2 linked regions of the Aliamphritea ceti genome follow. The protein of the gene in region 1 interacts with the protein of each later gene in a pairwise test. Links are inferred from orthologs where the notes say so. Each region holds a gene or a part of one and is shown in the gene's direction. Other genes may lie near its edges. The genes, in order: OCU49_RS05505 and tusA.

Region 1 (4,691 bases):
CGTAGCAAATTGTGGGCAATAAAAAACCGGCATGTAGCCGGTTTTAAAAAGACTAAAAGTTACTTTAGTTCATCGCTAACTGCTGGGTGAATGCTCTTAAGCAGTGCTTTAAGCATTTTTGGATTACCTACAATAAGGTTGCCATTCTGGGTGTGAGAATTGCCACCATTAAAGTCAGATAGTAACCCGCCAGATTCTTGAACAAGTAGGGTGCCGGCAGCCATGTCGGCGCCTTTCATACCAAACTGGAAGAAACCGTCAAATCGACCTGCGGCAGTGTATGCCATATTCAGTACCGGGGAGCCTGCATTGTAGATGCTGCCGTCTTCCAGAGTGATGTTGCTGAATACGCGTTGAAATGACTCAAGATGTTGCTTCTGGTTGCGACCAAAGTAATTACTTGCAACCAGTGCGCCTTGCAGGGTTTTAAGGTTGCTTACACGCAGGCGCTTTCCGTTGCATTGAGCACCACGGCCACGGCTGGCGGTGAATTCTTCGCCATTCATTGGGTTAAGTACAATGGCGTGTTCAAGTCTGCCTCGTTGGTAGCCTGCAATGCTCAGAGCAAATACAGGTACGCCATTGGCAAAGTTGCTGGTGCTGTCGATAGGATTAACCTGCCAGGTGATGGCCGGGTTGCCGTCAGCAGCGTGCTGGCCGGTGAACTCACCATTAACTTCGTGGTCTGGATAGGCTTTCTGGATTGTGCTGGCAATCGCTTTTTCTGCCTGGATGCAGGTTTCTTCGAAAAAGTCACTGACACTTGATTGTTCGGACTTAATCAGGTCGAGTCGTTCCACTGCGCGGGCGATTTGTTCACCTGCAATGCGTGCGCCGCGCAGGGCGATATTTACCATCGGTTGCATCTATCTAATACCAGTCGTAGGGAGGGTAAGAAATCAAAGAGCGCGATTATAGCAAAATCTTACCCCGATAAAGAACAACAAACCGCGAATACTTGGCAAGTTCTGGTAAAATAATCGCCTTTTTAACCCTATAAGTCTGAAATTGATGCTGCAAAATATACGAATAGTATTGGTAAATACCACGCATCCCGGAAATATCGGTGCGGTTGCCCGGGCGATGAAGAATATGGGGCTGGGTGAGTTGTGCCTGGTCGAACCAAAAATATTTCCTGACGAAGATGCTTTTGCAAGAGCTTCGGGGGCAACTGACTTGCTCGATAAGGCACAAGTTGTCAGTTCGCTGGATGAGGCGCTTGCGGATTGTCATCTGGTTGTGGGTACCAGTGCCCGTAGTCGCAATATTCCCTGGCCGTTGCTGAATCCGCGTGAGCTTGCTGGTGTTGCTACCGGGTTGGGTGAAAATCAGAAGATGGCGATTGTCTTTGGCCGTGAAGATCGTGGTCTGACCAATGAAGAGTTGCAGCGTTGTCATTATCACGTGCATATTCCTACCGATGAGTCGTTCAGTTCACTGAATATTGGTGCTGCTGTTCAGGTTATTTGTTATGAGTTACGTATGGCTGTCTTGCAGCAGGATGTGGCAGATGATAAGCCTCAGTGGGGTACTGAGTGGGATGTGGATCAGGCTGACATGCAAGAGCTGGAGCGAATGTTCGAGCATCTTGAACAAACCATGATAGATATTGAGTTTCTTGATCCGGAAAATCCTCGCCAGCTTATGCCCCGGCTTCGGCGGTTATTTTTGCGAGCGCTGCCTGACAAAATAGAAGTAAATGTTTTGCGGGGGATTTTAACAGCCACGCAGAAACGTCTTAAGAAGTCAGATACAGACGTTTAGTCGTGCCCTAAAAGGTGCTAGAATCTCGCCGCCCCTCTTGTGGAGGCGGTATTTTATCGCACGAATTTAACTTTATGATGCAGGTTATTTACTTAGTAAAAGCTGTTATTAAAAAGCCGAGTGAATTACTTGGTTATATAATTGACTAAAATACTAGGGTATTGCATAATCCCCGGCGTGCTCAGTTTGGGGTGAGGGAAGTATTTTATGCGATTAACAACTAAAGGCAGATATGCGGTTACCGCGATGCTGGATCTTGCGCTTCATGCGAGTGATGGTCCTATCAGCCTGGCGGATATATCTGAGCGTCAGGGAATTTCCCTGTCTTATTTGGAACAGCTTTTCGCTAAGTTACGTCGTAATGAACTGGTACGCAGTGTGCGTGGCCCAGGTGGTGGTTATCAGCTTAACCGTGAGCAACATGCAATTGATGTTGCTGAAGTGATAGATGCGGTTAATGAGTCAGTTGATGCTACGGGTTGCGGGCATACAGGCGGAGGCCATACAGGCGGATGCCAGGGTGGTAATACTTGTTTGACCCATCATCTCTGGTGTGATTTGAGTAGCCAGATACATGATTTTTTAAGCCAGATTAGTCTGGCTGATTTAATGGCCCGCCAAGATGTACAGGCCGTTGCAAAACGTCAGGATCGTGAACAGCAGACGTTAATAGATACGAGTTTAATCGAGGCGAAAGTGAGCGCCTAGTCTCTGAGTAAGAGACGTTTTTGGAGAGTTGATGTAATGAAGTTGCCAATTTATTTTGACTACGCAGCCACTACTCCGGTTGATCCCCGGGTAGCAGAAAAGATGATTGAATGTCTGACAATCGAAGGTAATTTCGGTAATCCGGCTTCCCGTTCTCATCTTTATGGCTGGAAAGCAGAAGAAGCAGTTGAAACTGCTCGCCGACAGGTTGCTGACCTGCTTAACGCTGACCCGCGTGAGATTGTCTGGACGTCCGGTGCGACTGAGTCAGATAACCTGGCGATCAAAGGTGTTGCGCATTTTTACTCGAAAAAAGGCAAGCACATTATTACATCCAAAATTGAGCATAAAGCTGTTTTGGATACCTGTCGCCAGTTAGAGCGTGAAGGTTTTGAGGTTACATACCTTGACCCGGACGTCGACGGTATTATCAGCCCTGAAGCTGTGGCTGAAGCGTTGCGTGAAGATACTATTCTGGTATCCATTATGCACGTGAACAACGAAATTGGTGTTATCAACGACATTGCCGCAATCGGTGAAATTACCCGTAGTAATGGCGTTTTATTCCATGTCGACGCAGCACAGGGTGCTGGTAAAGTTGATATTGATGTTGTTGCCATGAAAGTTGATCTGATTTCTATCTCTGGTCACAAAATGTACGGTCCTAAAGGGATTGGTGCATTGTACGTACGCCGTAAGCCTCGTGTTCGTCTTGAGGCGCAGATGCACGGTGGTGGTCATGAGCGTGGCATGCGTTCCGGCACTCTGGCAACTCATCAGATTGTTGGTATGGGTGAAGCAGCGCGACTGGCTAAAACTGATATGCAGCTGGATAAAGATAAGATTACTGCTCTGCGTAATCGTTTCTGGGATGCAATCGAAGATATGGAAGAAATCCACATCAACGGTTCTGTTGATCAGCGTTACATCGGTAACCTGAACGTGAGTTTCAACTACGTAGAAGGTGAGTCACTGTTAATGTCGCTGAAAGATTTGGCGGTATCTTCTGGTTCTGCATGTACATCTGCAAGCCTTGAGCCTTCATATGTATTGCGTGCATTAGGTCTGAATGACGAAATGGCGCACAGCTCGATTCGATTCTCTATCGGGCGTTTTACTACAGAAAAAGATATTGACGATGCTGTTGAACAAATTCGTACTGCGGTTTCTAAGCTGCGCGAATTGTCGCCTCTGTGGGACATGTACAAAGACGGTGTTGATTTAAGCAAGGTTGAATGGGTTCATCACTAAGCATTAGCTTGGATGATGAGGTCAAACTGAGGAGGTCGTTATGGCTTACAGTGATCAGGTAATCGATCATTACGAGAACCCGCGTAATGTCGGTAAGATGAATGATAAGAGCAGCAACGTTGGTACAGGCATGGTGGGTGCACCTGCATGTGGTGACGTGATGCGTCTGCAAATCCAGGTTAGCGATGAAGGCGTTATTGAAGACGCTAAGTTTAAAACCTACGGTTGTGGTTCCGCGATTGCCTCAAGCTCTCTGGTAACAGAGTGGGTTAAAGGTATGACGCTGGATGAAGCAGCTGAGCTTAAAAATACTAAAATTGCAGAAGAACTAGCTTTGCCACCAGTGAAAATTCACTGTTCAGTGCTGGCTGAAGATGCGATTAAGGCAGCGGTTGCTGACTATAAAGAAAAGCAGGCTAAGTAAGTCTGTATAGCGCCCGGGTAACTGGGCGCAGATCGGTATTTGAGGAGTAAGTCTATGGCAATCACAATGACCAGTGCTGCGGCCAATCATGTGAATGGTTATCTTCAGTCCCGTGGACATGGCGCTGGTATTCGTCTGGCAGTTAGAACTTCTGGCTGTTCTGGTATGGCATACGTATTAGAGTTTGTTGATGCTGTGCAGGATGAGGATAAAGTATTTGAGGCAGAAGGCGTCAAAATTGTCATTGATCCTAAAAGCCTGCTTTATCTTGATGGTACCGAGTTAGATTTTGTTAAAGAAGGTCTGAACGAAGGCTTTAAATTTAACAATCCTAACGTTAAAAACGAGTGTGGTTGCGGCGAAAGCTTCAATATCTGAGCCTGTTTATGGTTCTTTAAACACCCATTTCTTTTTTCAGCCGCTGTGTCAGCCCGATGTGTTTTGGGCCACAACGGCTGAATCGTATCTGCCGGCTCTTGCATGGATATTAAACAGAATTATTTCGAGTTTCTTGGTCTGCCTGAGAGCTATCAGCTCGATTTGC
Region 2 (13,260 bases), 710 kb from region 1 along the record:
TATGCCCGTTACTTCAATACTATAGCGGTGGTCCTGTTGAGACTTGTTGGCCAGTTTCAGCATGTAAGCGTTTTCGATAGTACCGTTAGACGCTTCGATGTATAGCTGGCCACGGTCGCGGATTATATCAACTTCCAGCGGAATACGGGCATAAAGCGTATAGCCAAACGCAATGAACATGACGCACATAGCGGCAAAGTAACCGATCAGGCGAGGGCGCATGATGTGGGTTGTGCCGCCTTCGAGTGCATGTTCAGTGGTGTAGCGAATCAAGCCGCGTTCGTAACCCATTCTGTCCATTATATCGTCACAGGCATCAACGCAGGCTCCACATGCAACACATTCGTATTGCAGGCCGTCACGAATGTCGATGCCAACCGGGCAGACGTGCACACAGTTCCCGCAATCAATGCAGTCGCCCATGCCTGCGGCTTTATAATCCATATTCTTTTTACGCTTGCCGCGATTTTCGCCACGTGCTTCGTCGTAAGATATGACTAAAGTATCCTGATCAAACATAACGCTCTGGAAGCGGGCGTATGGGCACATGTAAATACAGACTTGTTCGCGTAACCAGCCCGCATTTGCATATGTAGCAACGATAAAGAAGCCGATCCACCAAGTTTCCCATGGGCCAAGGTTCCAGGCCAGTAAGTCTGGAATTAATTCCCGAATAGGTGAAAAGTAGCCAACGAATGCAATGCCGGTTGCAGCAGCAATCACCAGCCATAGGCTGTGTTTGGCTGTTTTACGAAGAAATTTTTCAGCACTCATTGGTTGTTTATCGCGACGCATACGTACGTTGCGATCACCTTCTGTAACGCGTTCGGCCCAAATAAAGAACCAGGTCCAGACGAATTGTGGGCACGCATAACCACACCAGAGACGTCCGGCAAAAACAGTCACAAAGAACAAGACAAAGGCGAGAATAATTAATAGCCAGGATAACAATATGAAATCCTGTGGCCAGAAGGTGAAATTGAATACATGGAACTGGCGGTTAGGCAGATCAAACAATACTGCCTGCTGTCCGTTCCATTGCAGCCATGAGAAGCAGTAGAACATGGCGAGCATGATAAAACCGGATATGGTTCTGAAGTTCTTGAAGAAGCCTTTGTAGTATTTTACATAGATATGTTCGCGCTTAGCATACAGGTCGTAGCTTTCAGTAGCGCCATTGTTTTTGCTCTTGGGGGTAACATCTTTTACTGGTATCTGATTCATACCAATCCTCACCATTAGTCATCGAATACAGGCTAACACATTGGGCTATAAAGATTTTTGGCGTTTCAGTGAGCGAGGTGATGCAGGTGTGGCTGTGCTCACAGTCCGTGTATTAGCAAACGCGAATATTATACGCCCATTCCTATTGCTGAAAACCTCAGGCATAAAAAAAGGCGATATGTAGTTTAACATATCGCCTTTTTATTGATTTAAGCCAGTTTTATTTGTTTGACAGGCTATACACGTAAGATGTGATCAAGTGGATCTTGTCGTCACTCAGCAGGTCTTTATGAGCTGGCATTACACCGCTACGACCAACACGGATAGTGTGGCTGATTTGTTCGAAAGAGCCGCCGTACAACCAAACGTTATCAGTCAGGTTTGGTGCGCCCAGAGCCTGGACACCTTTAGCGTCCTGACCGTGACAAGCAGTACACAGCGCCTGGAACTGCTGTTCGCCGCGTGCAGCTGCATCAGCGTCAACAGTTTTGCCGCTCAGTGACATTACGTAGTTAGTCATGTCACGTACACCTTCTTCACCCAGTACTGCGCCCCATGGAGGCATAGCGCCGGTACGACCGCCAGTAATGGTGGTCTTGATGGTGTCAGCGTTACCGCCATATAACCAGTCAGTATCCGTCAGGTTAGGGAAGCCGTGTGCGCCTGAGCCTGTTGTGCCGTGGCATACTGCACAGTTGTTGGCGAACATACGCTGACCCATTTTCAGGCCTTCTGGCTGAGATTGCAGGTCTTCAACAGACATATCTGCAAACTTAGCAAAAACCGGACGATAAGTTTCATCAGCGTAAGCAACTTCTTCTTCATACTGGCTGATCTGAGTCCAGTTCAGGAAACCTTTAAAGTTACCCAGACCAGGATACAGAGCCAGATAAACCAGGCCGAAGATGATAGTTGCAACAAACATCTGCAACCACCAGCCTGGCATTGGGTTGTCATATTCTTCGATACCATCGAAAGTATGACCAGTCGTTTCTTCAGTCGCGTCTTTGTAGACTTCACTCTTACGAGTGGACCAAAGCAGGGCAGCGCAACCGCCAATTACGCCAAGCGTAATAACACTTACCCAGATGCTCCAAAAATCACTCATTATTTGTTTCTCCCGTTACTGGTCCCACCAGACGCATCATTATCGGCTTGCTCTTCATCGGCAAACGGCAGGTTAGAGGCTTCTCTGAACCCTTTGGTATTACCTGGCAGTAGTACCCAGATAAATAAGCCTAAGAAAGTGATCATCATGATGACCGGGATATAGGGACCGTAAACTTCGTAGCTCACTGTTGATTACCGCTTATTGTTGTAGACGGAGTGAAGCTTGCCTAAAGACTGCAGGTAAGCAACAACGGCTTCGATTTCAGTTTTGCCTTTTACATCTGCACCAGCGCTTGCAATTTCTTCAGCGGTGTATGGCACACCAAACTTCTTGAAGACTTCTAGCTTGGCAGAAGTGTCTTTACCATCCAGTTTGTTTTCAAACAACCATGGGTAAGACGGCATTTTTGATTCAGGAACAACGTCACGCGGGTTGTACAGGTGAGCACGGTGCCAGTCATCACTGTAACGGCCGCCAACACGGGCCAGATCTGGACCTGTACGCTTGGAACCCCACAGGAATGGGTGCTCCCAAACGCCTTCGTTAGCGGTTGAGTAGTGACCGTAGCGCTCAGTTTCTGCACGGAATGGACGAATCATCTGAGAGTGACAAACGTTACAGCCTTCACGGATGTAAATGTCACGACCTTCCATTTCCAGCGCGGTATAAGGGCGTAAGCCCTCAATTGGCTTAGTAGTCGAGTTACTAAAGAACAGAGGTACGATTTCCGCAAGACCACCGCCACTGATCACAAGGATGATCAGCAGGATCATCAGGCCAATGTTCTTTTCAATCGTTTCGTGTTTGATCATTTCAATCTGCTCCTGAACTTACGCTGCTTGTGCTGACGCATCGGCAACAGGTGCCTTGCTGTCTTTACGCACTGTCTGCCAAACGTTGTATGCCATCAGCAGCATACCGGTCAGGAAGAAAGCACCGCCAAGTGCACGTACGAAGTAGCCTGGGTGGCTCGCTTCCAGTGCTTCAACGAAGCTGTATGTCAGGGTGCCGTCTTCGTTAACCGCACGCCACATCAGACCCTGCAGGATACCGTTAACCCACATCGCACAGATGTACAGAACAGTACCGATAGTTGCCAGCCAGAAGTGGGTGTTGATCAGAGCAACACTGTACATCTGAGCTTTGCCCCACAGGCGTGGAATCATGTGGTAAGTCGCACCGATAGAAATCATTGCAACCCAGCCAAGTGCACCAGCGTGTACGTGACCAACAGTCCAGTCAGTGTAATGAGACAGGGCGTTTACAGTCTTTATTGCCATCATTGGGCCTTCGAAGGTAGACATACCGTAGAAGGACAGTGAAACAACCAGGAAGCGCAGAACCGGATCTGTACGCAGCTTATGCCATGCACCGGAAAGGGTCATCATACCGTTGATCATGCCACCCCATGAAGGTGCCAGCAGGATCAGAGACATAACCATCGCAACTGACTGAGTCCAGTCTGGAAGCGCTGTGTAGTGCAGGTGATGACCACCAGCCCACATGTAAGTCGCAATCAGAGCCCAGAAGTGAACGATAGACAGACGGTAAGAGTAAATTGGACGTTCAGCCTGCTTAGGAACGAAGTAGTACATCATGCCCAGGAAGCCTGCAGTCAGGAAGAAGCCTACTGCGTTATGGCCATACCACCACTGAACCATTGCATCTACAGCACCAGGGTAAACCGAGTAAGACTTGAAGCTGAACAGAGAAATAGGCATTGCTGCACTGTTTACAATGTGAAGTACCGCAACAGTGATAATGAAGGCCATGTAGAACCAGTTACCCACATAAATGTGAGAGGTCTTACGAATCTTAATTGTGCCCATGAATACGATTGCGTAAGCAACCCATACAATGGTCAGCAGGATATCAAGTGGCCATTCAAGTTCAGCGTATTCTTTGGATGAAGTAATACCCATAGGCAGAGTAATAACAGCGCCTATGATAACTAACTGCCAGCCCCAAAATGTAAAAGCGGCGAGTTTGTCTGAAATCAGACGAACCTGGCAGGTACGCTGTACCACGTAGTAAGAGGTAGCGAATAGTGCACTGCCTCCGAATGCAAAGATAACTGCGTTGGTGTGTAACGGACGCAAGCGACCGAAAGATAACCAGGCGGTATCAAAGTTTAATGCAGGCCATACTAACTGGGAGGCAATTAAGACGCCCACGGCCATTCCAACAATGCCCCATACCACTGTCATGATGGCGAATTGACGCACCACCTTGTAATTGTAGGTTGGGTGTTCAGCTGCAGTGCTCATATCAGGCTCTCATCAACAAGCTATTAATAAGGTTTAGAAAGTAAAATTTCCGGGAGCTATTATCATGAAATAGCCCTAATATTTCAATGCGTTTACAGGATTAGTTGCGACACATTGTCACACCCGATATGCCGTATTCTCGACAATTTTACTTCGCGACCACAAAATGTAAATAATCTTATCTATTTGAATAATAAGAAGTAATTTGGGTTTTTCTTGGTGTTGTTCATGATCGTAATCAGAAGATGTCCTGCACCTGTTGCCTGTTACCGGCGGTGTTTTAAGCGGCTAACGAGTGATTTCTTGATGCAGATCAACAACGCTATTGGACATTATGTATTAGCCAAAAGTCTACTGATTTCCACTAATTGGTGATTATTTGAACAAATGCGCTTTTGTTTGATACGGCTGATTTGTTGTTACTTTCTTGCTACATAGCGTGTCAATTCAGGCTATAATCGCGCCTTTTTGCAGCGGGCAGTCAAATGTTAATTGATGGGAAGCCGGGCCGGGCACGAATTTTGTTTGCTCATGGTGCCGGAGCGCCGATGGACAGCGACTTTATGACGGATGTAGCAAAGCGTCTGGCGAGCGACAGAATTGAAGTTGTTCGTTTTGAGTTTCCTTATATGCAGAAGCGTCGTGAAGATGGTAAGCGCAGGCCACCTGACAGACAGCCAAAACTGTTAGAATACTTTCAGCAGCTGATAGAGCAGTATGCTGATGAAAATACTCAACTGTTTCTGGCAGGTAAATCTATGGGAGGGCGTATGGCAACTATGCTTGCTGACCGACCGGACGTAGCCGGATGTTTTGTTTTTGGTTATCCGTTTTATGCAGCGGGTAAGCAAGATAGGCCGCGGATCGAGCACTTACAGACGACTACTGCCAATATAAATGTTTTCCAGGGTACCCGTGATCCTATGGGTAAGCAGATCATTGTTAATGACTACAGTCTTGCTGCGGGCATAAAACTTCACTGGCTGGAAGATGGAGATCATGATTTGAAGCCACGTAAAGCCAGTGGATTGACTCAACAACAACACCTTGAATATGCAGTTGCTCAGTGTCAGCAACTCTGCACTCAGAAGCTCGCTGAAATCAGTTAGGATTTATATGAATCATTTATTACTTTATTGCCGTCCGGGTTTCGAGAAAGAGTGCGCTGCTGAGATACGCGATATTGCAGAAGCAGAAGGTATTTACGGTTACTGCAAACTGGAGAATAACAGCGGTTATGTTCTCTATGTAACGCACGAGTCCGATGCAGCGTTACGCCTGATTGATGAAGTGGATTTCAGTAAGCTTATCTTCGCCCGTCAGTGGGTGGCTTGTTTGCCTGTTATTGACGGTATTTCCGCTGATGACCGTATTACTCCATTATTGGATAAAGTGACTGAGTTACCGCCGTGTCAGTCGGTCATGGTTGAGCCGGCTGATACGACCGATGGGCGTGAAATGCAGCGTTTTTGTAACAGCTTCAGTTCTGCATTTAGTCAAAAGTTGCGACGTAGTAAATTACTGGCAGATGCGAATACGTACCGGTTACATATTTTTGCGATAACCGGCACCTGTTTTTATCTGGGTGTTGCGCCGGTGGAAAACTCAGCACCCTGGCCAATGGGGATTATGCGTCTTAAATTCCCAAATGCTGCACCTAGCCGTTCTACGTTGAAGCTGGAAGAAGCCTGGCACTGGTTTGTACCACCTCATGAATGGCAGCATTACATTAGTGGTGGTCTGAAGGCCGCAGACTTAGGAGCTGCTCCCGGAGGCTGGACCTGGCAGCTGGTTAAACAGAATATGTTTGTTACAGCGGTAGATAATGGTCCAATGGCTGAATCACTGATGGAAAGTGGTCAGGTAACTCATAAGCCTGAGGATGCATTTACGTTTGAACCGAGCAAAAATCTCGATTGGATGGTTTGTGATATTGTTGATAAGCCTGCCCGTGTGACGGATCTGATGATTCGCTGGCTGGTGAATGGTTGGTGCCGTGAAACTGTATTTAATCTTAAACTGCCAATGAAGCAGCGTTATACAGAAGTTCAGACGTGTCTGAAGATGGTAGAAGCCGCGCTTGAAGAGGCGGGGCTTAAGTATCGTATGGCGGCAAAACACCTGTACCATGATCGGGAAGAAATTACCTGTCATATCAGGATTCTTTAATTCTTCCCGGGAAGGCTGGCTGTTTTACTGTTCCATAACGGTAATTTTTTCTTCCCGCTGTAGCATTGGGGAAATTGTTGCCATCATGGACTGGCGTTCTGAAGAAGAATACCAGCGTTGCCAGTCCTGAACTGAACGGTAGTTTGCCAGGACGATGCGGTGATTGTGGTCAAATGCATCACGCAGAGATTCGCCAGATATAAAGCCGTGAGCTTGCATGGCTTGTGCCAGAGTGCTGCGGGCTGCTAGTTCATAATGTTGTTCTAGGTCATCGGCAATGTGACGTTCGATGATAACGCGGATCATGTTAGGCTCCTTATTTATTGTCCTGATTATAAGCGTAACATTTTCCGTGGCATGTATGGGTTTTGCTGGGGCAAATTATTTGCGACAATAGCGGCCTGTTAATATGAGGTTGTACATATGATGGTTGAAGTAAAAGCAGATCACATCATGGACGCCTGCGGTTTATACTGCCCGGAGCCTGTGATGCTGTTGCACAACAAAGTGCGTGAAATGACGTCTGGTCAGGTATTACAGGTACTGGCAACAGATCCTTCGACGCAGCGGGATATTCCGAAGTTCTGTACCTTTTTAGGTCATGAGCTTATTGCGCAGGATGCGGATGAAGAAAGATTTTTTTATTATATTCGCAAAGGCGAGTAACGAATTTATTTAGAATTTTCCTGTATAGACGCAGTGATGTTAGAAATATCGGCGTCTGTATAGCAATACCCAGTTTTTTGTCCGGCAACGACCGGTAAGTAACGAGAGAACTCATTGTGACAGCTACTGATACAGCAGCAACATCTGCAGCACCGTCAAAGTCTAAAAACAAAAACCGTGCCGCTAACCAGGCCGCTCTGCAATTAATTTGCGAGTTGTACCCACAGGTTTTTAACCGTAAAAATGTTCGGCCATTAAAAATTGGTATTCAGGAAGACCTGATTGCTGATGAGAAGTTGGCTAAAAATAAGATTAAGCGTGCGCTGGCGTCTTACGTACGTTCACCGCATTACTTCCGTAGCTTACAGGAAGGTGCAGACCGTATCGGTCTGACCGGTGAGTCTGACGGTGCTGTTACTGCTTCCGAAGCAGAGCATGCTAAAGGTCAGCTGAAAGAGGCGAATAAGCGTCGTCAGCAGACTCAGCAAGTTCAGCGTGCCCAGGCGCGTGAAGACCGAATCAGTACTAAGCTGGACCAATTGGTGACTAAGCACCGTTAAGGGTTTAGGTATCAAAAAAACGCCGCTTATTTGCGGCGTTTTTTTTTGCTCAATAAATATCTAAAGATTTAATCCAGAACAACCGGACGTCCGTGCACCCAGCCCTGGCTGCCATTGATTTCCAGTTCGGTTAGTACACTGAGCTGCTCATTACGTTCAACGTGTTCTGCATACGCCTGAATCTCCAGGCTGTGAGCAACGGTTGATAAACTACGCACAAAGAAGCGGTCTTCCGCGTTGCTGTCGATTTCACGGATTAGCGAGCCATCAATCTTAATATAGTCAGGATGCAGGCTATACAGGTACGCAAAACCAGCTGGGTGAACGCCGAAGTTATCAACACCGAAGCCGATACGGGAATCTTTTAGCTGCTGGCGGAAGCGAACAACTCTTTCCATATTGTTTAGCACCGAAGACTCATTGATCTCGATTTGTAACTGATGGGGTGTGTTCAGGTCACGTACGGTGTCCGCAAACCAGCTATAAAAACTGTCTTCCCGCAATGAGTCGTTGCTCAGATTGATGCAGAAAGTGTTCTGATCGCCTTGCTGTAAGCGTTCAATCGCTTTTTTAATAACGGTTTTATCAAGCTCTGTCATCAGATCAAGTTGTTTAATAACGCTGATAAATTCACCAGCCATGCAGGGTTCGTTATCCTGGTTGAGGATACGCGCGAATAATTCCTGTTGGAGGTGTTTATTAGCGCTGCCTACTTCATAGACGGGCTGGCTTTGTAGGAATATGTCACCGCGGCTAACTTTGTCAGAGACGTGCTTGTGCCAGTTGTTTTGCTGCTGTTGTTCCTGTTCTTCAGCGATGACGCAATTCACGTGGTTGTTATCAGCAATGGCCTGTTCGCTGGCTATGCGGGCATTAGCAACCAGTTGGCTGGCATTACTGTCTTCACGGAAAGGTGTTGTGCCGATAAATATAGGTGCCTGGACGTCTTTTGCATCATGGTGTAACTGACGGTAATAGTCATGCAAGCTGCTGATAAGTGCATTCAGTTCGCGTTGCAAGTGATCTGGGTTAGTCAGGTCTGCAAGTAATACAAAGTCAGAGCCGGTGAGTCGTCCGATAACGGATTGCTCGCAGCAAGCGGCTACTTTTTCCATTTGATCAGCGGTTGCTTTAATGAAGTTGTTGGATTTCTCAACCCCTAAGTGCTGGTTCAGGCCCTGCAAATCAGCAATATGCAGATAGATCATAGTGCCGTTACCAAAGTCTTTCCGGTAATCAATCCGTTCGACTAGCTGAGACTGGGTAGAGCGGTAGTTTGCCAGTCCGGTCAGTTCGTCCTGATAAGCTGTGCGACGGATTTCTTCGATCTGTTTAGCCTGAGCATCGAACATGGCTCTAACCCGTTGCACCATCATGTTCATGGCAATTACAACCCGGCGTAATTCACGGCTTTTGGGGATATTTCCTTGTTCGACATAGCGGCGTTCAGACAGTGCAACAGCCTGGTCTTCAACACCTTTGAGTGGGTTTAGAATGTAACGCAGCAGAAAATGAATAAAAACAATGCTGACCAGAGATAGTACAACAAACCACAGAAAAGTCTGTTTAGTACCGCGCCAAAGCTGCTCATAGGCATAGCCGGCACGGCTCTGTACGAAGATAGAGCCCGCTTTGTTCCAGGCAGAGGTTACTTCACGTGTCATTTCAGGTGGGTCGATTTTGACAATGTCAACGAACCACTGTGGTACCTGCTCACTGATTTGTGGTGGTGTGCTTTTCGCAAAGAGTTCTTCACCCTGATTATTAACGACCTTTATTTGCTGATAGAAACCGCTATCAAAAATAGCGTTCACTGTGGTTTCAATAGTTGCCTCGTCATTCTGCAGCATATATGGCGCAAGGTAGAGGCCAAGGTGAGTAGCGGTGTCCTGACCATGGGATTCCAGCTGATTAAGCAACATTGCTTTTGAGCTGTCCGACATCAGATACACAGATCCGGAGACCAGGCCTAGCAATACGGCTAAAACTGCAGCCATTAATTGATTTACGATAGACATGACTTTTCCTTTATCTATATCCGCTTATTGTACGTTAATGTCTTTATCCAGATTCTGAATTCTGGATTTCAGTTTTACCCAGGGTTTCAGCTGATCTGATGTTCCAACCAGTGTGCTGCGACGACCTTTTTTAGTTAGCCATAAATTATCAGCATTGAAGCTGTATACGTGTAATAAATCTGGTCGACGGTTAGCGGGTTTTATCCGTGAAATCAGATTATCAAGAATCAGAGGGGTTGATGAAGGTTTTTCGTAGTAGGTTAATACCATGTGGGCCTGGTTCAGTTCCAGTGCCTTTACATACGCAAGACTGAGTTTTTCAACCGGCACGCCTACCTGACGCAAGGTGTAATATTTAGCGATGGTAAAGTCTTCGCAATCGCCGCCGTTAGAGATCAGAAATTCAACCGGGGTAGCCCAGTAGTCTTTTTTACCCCAGTGCTTAATGTCGCTGATGAAGCGCACCTGGTTAAAAAACTTGTTGATTTTTCTCAGCTTAATATCTTCGGGATCGGTGCCGACTTCATCGATCAGTCTTTGCCAGGCTAGCAGGCGTTTTTTGGCTTGCTGGCCATATTGTCGGCCAAGCTTTTCAATTTGCGCCTGGCTCATACGCACATCCATTTCTACAGCAGCCATAGAGGTTAGGGCCAATGTAAGGGTTAGCAGCAAAGCATAGACGGCAACGATCGGGCTGGTCATTCTGCCTGACTGTGATTTGCCTGCTGTAACTGGTCGTGCGGTCATCCCTGCTCCTGACGATTCCCGGTTTTTACCGAAAGGCGGTGCGGATTATTACAAGTCGTATAAAGAATTACTGATTTTAGAGGAATCGTTCCTGCTTATCATCAGATGGGAAGGTTAAGCTGTCCATAATGGGTAATAGTATTTTAACTATCTGTTTTTTATGGAAGTTATGCTTGCAGGTTTTTGCGCAGATTTAATGCAAACTGGTTGGCTTTTCGGGTTCTTAAAGAGGATTGCCGTCGGGCATCATGTTGCATTGGCGAAGGATTTTCTGCCAGGCTGACGTGTGTCGCTGCAATGCCTGAAGGTATTGCTGCCACTGACCATCAGGATACTGGCGATCAAGATAATGCTTTTCGTATTGCTGCATAGCTTCAGGTAGCGTGCTTTGGAGCGGCTGTAAAATTGCTTCGTGAGCGGCTAGCCATACATCGCCTTGTTGGTGAACTTTTGCTACATAGGGCTGCAAGCGCCCAGCATAAAACTTACTGAATACATTCATCAGAATGTCAGCCTTTTGATTACGGTGTCCGCTGTAACAGAAGGGCTTAATTTTCAGGCGTTTCTCAATTATGTCGGCACCTTTGTTAAGGGTTGTTGTAGTTAATAGCAGAGAGCGTTGCCAGCGGCTGCCAAACCTATTGCTGTAAAGCGTAAGGTAGTCGTCTTCAATATCGTTGATGAATTCAGGTAGAGGCCAGTTTTTTGGCTGTTCCGCCAGTAGTGTCAGTTGTTTGAAATGTTGCAGGCTAAGTTTGACGCTGGCAAAGCGGGCTGTTTCCTGTTGTCTTTCTCTAGGGTCATCAGAAGGTAAGCTAAGAGGTGGTTCTGAAGCGGAGAAATTCGCCTCCATTTCGTCGGAATTATATAGGCTGTTCCATAATACGATTGGCAGGTTCGCCTGTTTAGTGCGCCATATAGTGTCAATTTGTTCGCGTACTTCCGGTTCTATATTTGCAGTTTTCATTTGGGCAACGCATTGTCGCATCAATACTAAGAATTTAAGTTCGTAGATCAGCTTTTGGGAGGGTTGCATGACTCGTCCGAGCGAACTGTTACGTTGTGCAATAAGTGGCAGCAGGTCGCAATGGCGTAGCTCCAATACTTCAATCAGTCCCTGACGAACGGGTGTTTCTTCAATTAAGCGTAAGCGGCGGCGGGGCAGAGCGGTAGGATGAATATTGCTGAGGTCGAGAGTAACGTCCTGTTCGAGCACATTGTTGAGGCGGCTTATGTAGTCTTCCAGCATGGCTTCAGGTGTGTCTGGCTGGCAGCCGGATACAAGCAGGCATACGCACAGGCTACAGAGCACCTGTAGCCTGTGTTTAAAAGCAATCACTGAGCTAAACGGAACAGACGCCATGGTAAAAGTATAGCGGCCACTGTGAGGCCTATCACTAAACCATACCAGAATCCTGCTGCTCCCATTGCTGGTACTAGGAGGTCGGTTAGCCCCAGCAGGTAGCCTGAGGGCAAGCCAATTAACCAGTAGGCTACGAATACAACGAGCAAGGGAATACTGGTGTCTTTGTAGCCTCGCAATGCGCCGGCAGCAACAACTTGTAGAGCATCTGAAAACTGAAAGATTGCAGCTATGACAATCAGACTGCTGGCAAGCGCTACAATATCAGCTTGAGGCGTATACATTTGGGCAATTGGTTGTGCCATCAGATACATGAAACTACAGGAAACGATAGAAAAACTGCCTGTTAGCAAAAGGCCTGTTGTGGCGGTAAAGCGTGCCGCTTCTCTGTTTGCTGCGCCTAGCTGTTGACCAACCCTGATAGTAATTGCCATAGCAATGCTCAGCGGTAGCATAAAAATCATACCTGTGAAGCTGATGGTAATCTGATGCGCTGCAACGACCACTTCTCCCAGACGGGCAACCAGTAGCGCTATAACACTGAACATACTGACTTCTATTAGCAGGGTGAAGCCTATAGGTAAGCCGAGGCGCAAAATTGAATTCAGTGCCTGTCGTTGTGGGTTTTGCCACTGATTGAATAGCTTTATAGGCTTGAAAATTTCACTTTTACTAATGTACAGGCTGCTGGCAAGGGCCATAATCCACATAACAATTGCGCTGGCCCAGCCGCAACCAACGCCACCCATTGCGGGTAGCCCCAGTTTTCCATAAATAAAAATATAATTAAGCGGGATGTTACATAACAGAGCAAGAATGCCTATCTTCATGATTGGGCGGGTTTTGCCAAAGCCTTCGCAATAGCTGCGGACTACCTGATAAAAGAGTATTGCGGGAACGCCCCATGACAATGCTGATAAGTAGGCCTGAGTTTTGACCAGTAAACTGCCGTGAATGTCCATGTACTCAAGCAACGCAGTATTGTTATTTAACAGAACAATGGCCAAAACGGACAGGCATACAGCGATCCATTGGCCTTGCTGAAACTGCGTCCGGGTGTCTTTGATCTGGCTAGCGCCAACCTGGTGGGCAACCAATGGCGTGGTAGCCATCAGTATACCGCCCATGCTGAGCA

The links.
Region 2: the proteins of OCU49_RS05505 (region 1) and tusA interact in binary tests that used the Escherichia coli proteins (3 or more experiments, as listed by UniProt). The link is inferred for Aliamphritea ceti from one-to-one orthologs.

What each region holds. Positions count from the first base shown.
Region 1 is NZ_AP025282.1:1,205,136-1,209,826, forward strand. The notes cover bases 1,695-4,615. They hold OCU49_RS05505 (IscS subfamily cysteine desulfurase), read left to right. Parts: upstream 1,695-2,508; coding sequence 2,509-3,723; downstream 3,724-4,615. Other genes in these bases: trmJ (tRNA (cytosine(32)/uridine(32)-2'-O)-methyltransferase TrmJ), read left to right, coding at 1,695-1,764; iscR (Fe-S cluster assembly transcriptional regulator IscR), read left to right, coding at 1,972-2,472; iscU (Fe-S cluster assembly scaffold IscU), read left to right, coding at 3,764-4,147; iscA (iron-sulfur cluster assembly protein IscA), read left to right, coding at 4,202-4,525. In the rest of the region: OCU49_RS05490 (inositol monophosphatase family protein), read right to left, coding at 60-866; more of trmJ, read left to right, coding at 1,012-1,694; Fe-S protein assembly co-chaperone HscB, read left to right, coding at 4,628-4,691. UniProt on the Escherichia coli protein: Master enzyme that delivers sulfur to a number of partners involved in Fe-S cluster assembly, tRNA modification or cofactor biosynthesis. Catalyzes the removal of elemental sulfur from cysteine to produce alanine.
Region 2 is NZ_AP025282.1:1,910,812-1,924,071, forward strand. The notes cover bases 5,833-8,817. They hold tusA (sulfurtransferase TusA), read left to right. Parts: upstream 5,833-7,197; coding sequence 7,198-7,437; downstream 7,438-8,817. Other genes in these bases: rlmM (23S rRNA (cytidine(2498)-2'-O)-methyltransferase RlmM), read left to right, coding at 5,833-6,771; OCU49_RS08775 (antibiotic biosynthesis monooxygenase family protein), read right to left, coding at 6,796-7,077; OCU49_RS08785 (ProQ/FINO family protein), read left to right, coding at 7,554-7,997; OCU49_RS08790 (bifunctional diguanylate cyclase/phosphodiesterase), read right to left, coding at 8,066-8,817. In the rest of the region: cytochrome c oxidase accessory protein CcoG, read right to left, coding at 1-1,224; ccoP (cytochrome-c oxidase, cbb3-type subunit III), read right to left, coding at 1,445-2,332; OCU49_RS08750 (cbb3-type cytochrome oxidase subunit 3), read right to left, coding at 2,332-2,520; ccoO (cytochrome-c oxidase, cbb3-type subunit II), read right to left, coding at 2,527-3,147; ccoN (cytochrome-c oxidase, cbb3-type subunit I), read right to left, coding at 3,166-4,602; OCU49_RS08765 (alpha/beta fold hydrolase), read left to right, coding at 5,088-5,711; more of rlmM, read left to right, coding at 5,719-5,832; more of OCU49_RS08790, read right to left, coding at 8,818-10,015; OCU49_RS08795 (transglutaminase-like cysteine peptidase), read right to left, coding at 10,040-10,762; OCU49_RS08800 (DUF3080 family protein), read right to left, coding at 10,986-12,101; OCU49_RS08805 (MATE family efflux transporter), read right to left, coding at 12,098-13,260. UniProt on the Escherichia coli protein: Sulfur carrier protein involved in sulfur trafficking in the cell. Part of a sulfur-relay system required for 2-thiolation during synthesis of 2-thiouridine of the modified wobble base 5-methylaminomethyl-2-thiouridine (mnm(5)s(2)U) in tRNA.